DNA from 2 places in the Dysgonomonas sp. 37-18 genome. Region 1 is predicted to be linked to the other one. Evidence: riboswitches for the same ligand, from Rfam matches in the RefSeq annotation. Region 1 holds a riboswitch; the other holds the start of a gene.
What was found. Region 1 has a riboswitch for cobalamin ahead of BGO84_RS07140 (cysteine-rich CWC family protein). Riboswitches for the same ligand answer to the same signal wherever they lie in the genome.
Positions count from the first base shown of each region.

Region 2: it holds a riboswitch for cobalamin, as region 1 does, so the genes downstream of both, BGO84_RS13095 (TonB-dependent receptor) here and BGO84_RS07140 (cysteine-rich CWC family protein) in region 1, are expected to answer to the same signal.

Region 1 is NZ_MKVC01000021.1:20,722-23,198, forward strand. It holds gene BGO84_RS07135 (RNA-binding S4 domain-containing protein) at 46-465, shown strand; cobalamin riboswitch at 580-784, shown strand; gene BGO84_RS07140 (cysteine-rich CWC family protein) at 971-1,186, shown strand; gene BGO84_RS07145 (phosphoenolpyruvate carboxykinase) at 1,442-2,477, shown strand, end outside.
Region 2 is NZ_MKVC01000033.1:13,117-15,593, reverse strand. It holds gene BGO84_RS13100 (PLP-dependent aminotransferase family protein) at 1-501, opposite strand, end outside; cobalamin riboswitch at 744-944, shown strand; gene BGO84_RS13095 (TonB-dependent receptor) at 1,061-2,477, shown strand, end outside.

The DNA.
Region 1 (2,477 bases):
AGCCGGTCTTGTTTGCGGACATATTGGCAAAATTCTGATTTTATTATGAAAGAACCTAAAAACGAAGTACGTATAGACAAATGGCTGTGGGCTGTTCGTCTTTTCAAAACTCGTTCTATAGCAATAGAAGCATGTAAAAAAGGACGTGTCTCGATCAAAGGAGTTACTATAAAACCCTCTCGATCAATTAAGGTAGGCGATGTGATAGAAGTGCGCCGTCCTCCGGTTACTTATTCCTTTGAAGTCCTCAACCTTTCGGAAAACAGAATGGGAGCCAAGCTTGTGCCCGAATTTATGAAAGATGTGACATCTGCATCTCAACTTGAAATATTAGAAATGTCTAAGGTGAGCGGTTTTGTAGATAGAGCTAGAGGAACAGGGCGACCAACAAAAAAAGATCGTCGTGAATTGGATCAGTTTACAGAAGATTACTCTTTCTTTGATGATTGGGATTTAGAAGATTAGAGTATAAATTATAGTTCGAAACTTATTCCTTGCAGAACACACTCTTATGAAATAGTAATTCATTATACCATCAAAAACTTTCTTATTTATATTTGTTCTTATTTATAATTCTATATCTTTGTTACCATAATTGGTGTTATATATTCGAAGTCTTGGATATATAATGAAAAGGGAATCAGGTGTAAATCCTGAACAGTCGCGCTGCTGTAAGCTTCGCTAAACGTTTATACAAATCCTCAAAGCCACTGTTTTTCATAAACGGGAAGGTCGTATAAAACGGAAGTAAGTCAGAAGACCTGCCAAAAAATAAATTTCATCTTTCGCGAAAAAAGATAGAAAGCTCAAGAGATTTTTCTCTGATTATAGAAAATTGATTTTGGTTGAAGTATTTATACTATCATCTCTTGCAATGTCATATTTCGGTATCTGCAAATGAGGTTGTATATTTTAAATAAACCTTCTCCTGATCTTATAATATATTCAATAACAATAAAAACTTACAACAATGAAAAAGATATGTCAAAGATGTTCGGCCGCTTTCAGCTGTAGAGAAGACCGCGTAGAATTGTGTAGCTGCCGTAGAGTTTCTTTAGTTTCAGGGGTGCGCGATTATATAAAAGATAACTATAGTGACTGCCTTTGTCCTAAGTGTTTAAGCGAAACAAATACTTACTTTTTTGCCTTTGATGTTAATCCTAAATTCATAAAAGACAAAAAATAAAGTATTTATAAGCAACACCAATACAAGGTAATAGCAAAAACTTATTTTTAATTTACAATTTATTATAAATTTAGTCTTTAATTCGTTTAATTGTATAGGTAAGTTTCCTTAAATTTGATGTTGGAAAACAACGCAATTTGAATGTTTTCAAATCAAGTATTGAAGTTTGCAATCTCCTGTCACAAATGGAGATAGGAGATTGCAAATCGATATCGAACCGGATAGAAATAATAACTATAATAAATAAAATTAAACATGTTACAAGAGTTTACTTTAGGCGAAGGAAAGGCGATTATCAACTTCACTCTTAAGTTTTGCGACACGAGGCAAAAAATATTAAATAGTTACGGTTTTCATCGGGTTATTGAAGCTTTTATACAAAGATTGAAAAAGAATGATGTCATTATCTACGATTATTATATCAAAGAATTCAAGACTGACGAAGAATTTCAAAAAACATTGATAGAAGCATTTAAGCTACTTACTGTATGTAATCCCGATGAGGTGCAAAATGTACATAACAAGTATGCTATCTTTTTCAACGATAAAGATTTATTTATAGAGCTTATAGAGCTTCTCTATGGCTTCTGGCGTAGAATGGAACGTTATACTATAGTGCATAACAATTCCATCAGCAGCGGGTTGCAAAGTGTGCGTTTTTTGCATGCCAACGAATTGTTCAATGAGCTGGTACTTTCTATCTACCGCCGCATTCAGGAAACCGTAATGGGGTATCAGCATCTTGTATATCGCCAGCTTACCGCAGGTGCAAATGCAGGGTTAACTCTTAGTGACATTACTTGGAACTGCCCAATAGAATACAATGGGTTGACTTCTATTCCGTTCATTACTTCTGTTATGTTTAAACCACCGTTTATTTCATATACAAAAAGAAATACACGCGACGGCATTTTTCAAGAACATACAACAAATCCGGTAGAAAATATTATTCTGAATGAAGATGACTGGTTCTTATTTCCTGCTAAAGTAGGGAATATGTTGACCTTTGTTTATTTCCACAAGGACTATATGGTTCACGGATTTGCATTATCCAATCTTTTTGAACTAGCTAAAGCCAGTGAATATATCGGTAAAAAACCGGATATAATATACGTGTTCGGATATCCTGATGGAATAGAAGAGAAACGTACTTTCTACTATAAGGATAAGAAAAATGATATTCTTATCGGTTACGCTAATCATTGCGACGATATCGACTATTTTGGCTATATGAAAAAAATGCTTCTTACACTTCATAACGTGAAGCAAATGGAGCAAGGGCGATTGCCGC
Region 2 (2,477 bases), on a different contig from region 1:
ACCTCTATTTTGATTAAGCATAGTGGATATTGTTTCACGAAATTTATTATCACCAAATTCGCTGGCAATATTCATGATTTGCCAATGGGCTTTGCGGCTAAAGATACGTCGATATGCTCTCGCCAATTCTTTCATCGGAGTATATACTGCATCCGGAAGTCCGTCATCGAAAAATATTAAATCGTTTCTGAATATCTCACTTGGTTGAATTTGAGATTTCTTCTTTTTTGAAACTTGAGATATCTGTATTTTATTTGATACATAAGTTTTCTTTCTTTCCTCTGAGATAATCCAACCCTCATTAATAAGGATATCAAATGCCAGAACAACTGTATTGCGATTAACTGATAATTCAGTAGCCATATGCCGTGTACTGGGCATTGTTTCTCCAGCCTTCAGTACGCCACTCTTAATCGATTCTATTATCAAATCAGCTATCTGTATATAAATGGCCTTATCGCCAGATCTGTTTAATTTGGTATGTAATAGTTTTAAGTTCATCTTTTTGGACTATTCATCTTCTTCTAATTCGAAAGGTAAATATAGTCCAATCAATTTATATTTTAAGCAGAAATTATATAAAAATAAAAGAATTAAAAGATTCCATTTGTTAATATTGGAAAAGGAAAATATAACCCAAATGAAGCAAATAATTCAATAACCGTTATTTTGAAGCATTAAAATTTCTAAACCGAGAATAAAATACAATCATTATTTTCTTTTTTCATTTAAAAACATTTATTTACATTTGTGCCAGATTTGGTAATCAGTATATTTCATATCCTGATGAAAGGGAACTCGGTGAAAATCCGGGGCTGTACCTGCAGCTGTAATTCCTCGTGTTATATCGGTTAAATATTCTATGCCACTGTTCTTTATCCTAGAATGGGAAGGCTTTTAACCGGAGGAGAGCCAGAAGACCTGCCAAAAGACAAATAAACACCAAGCTTCCAGGGATAGGAGTGGTTGTGGATACTTTATGTATACATTGCTATTTTATTAATTTTCAGGAAACTCGATGTTTTATTTTATTAATTTTTAAAGAATTATAAAATAAGATATGAGGTATTATTTATTATTGGCAGCAGTATTTCTTTGCTGTCAATTGCTAATTGCACAAATTGCCGATACGACTCGGCATGTTGTAAAATCTGTTTCTCTAAAAGAAGTTGTTGTTACCGGTACTGGTACTGAACATTACATTAAAGATGCGCCTGTACAAACTGAAGTGATTTCAGGAAGAGCTTTAAAGGAATATGCGGGGCGTGATATTGAGGATGTATTGGGAGGCTTGTCTTCTTCTATTACTTTTAACCGGAGTGACATGGGGAGTAATATTCAACTCAATGGTCTGAAGAATGATTACATACTTATTCTTATAGACGGAAAAAGGCTAAATGGAGACATTGGCGGGCAAAACGATTTAAGCCGTATCAATATGAACAATATTGAGAGGATCGAGATTGTAAAAGGAGCAGTTTCTTCATTATATGGTTCAGATGCAATCGGTGGTGTTATAAATTTCATAACTAAAAAGAACAAAGATAAACTCAGTATTTCTAATACTTCCCGCATAGGCAAATATGGAGATCTAGATCAAAGTAATATTTTTGCATTAAAGCATAAAAGGTGGAGTTCGAATACTTCATTTTCTTTGAGTCATACTGATGGTTGGCAGAATACAACTCAAGAATGGTATAGAGGCAAACTCTATGAAAACAGTGTTACAAAAACAGTAAATCGCTCTACCGATTATACTATTTCACAAGATTTATCGTATCAGGTATCTGATAAACTCACATTAAATACGAGTGCTTCTTTTTATGAAAAATGGACTTATCGTCCTATGGGTATTCCTCAGTGGCGGTTGTATGACTTTTATTATAGGAATCAGTCCTATAGTACAGGAGGAAAATACAATATGCAAAATAAAGATTACCTTACATTTGACTTATCATTTGACAAATACGATTATTTTTATGACTATACAAGTCGTGAATACACAGACTATTTTGATGAGAACGGAGACCGTATTGTTTACTATGCAGAAGATCGCATCCTTCAAACATCCCAACGGCGTGTATTGGGTAATTTGAAAGGTGTCTTTTACCTAGATGAACAAAATACATTAAACACAGGAATCGAATATATTTGGGATCAGCTGATATCACCTTATCGTCTTGAAGGAGATAAAGCTACAGCTTACTCTGCATCGGCATATGCTCAGGATGAATGGAATGTGACAGATCGATTTAATATAACAGCAGGAATCCGATTCGGACAACACCGGGAATTTGGCCAAACATTCACACCTAAAGTTTCGGCTTTGTACAAGTTCCATAACTTTAATTTTCGAGGAACATATTCTAATGGGTTTAAGGCTCCCTCTATAAAGGAGTTGTATTATCACTATTATGCTACCATAATGAGTAAATACAAAGCTTATTATGGAAATATCAATCTAAAAGCTCAAAAAT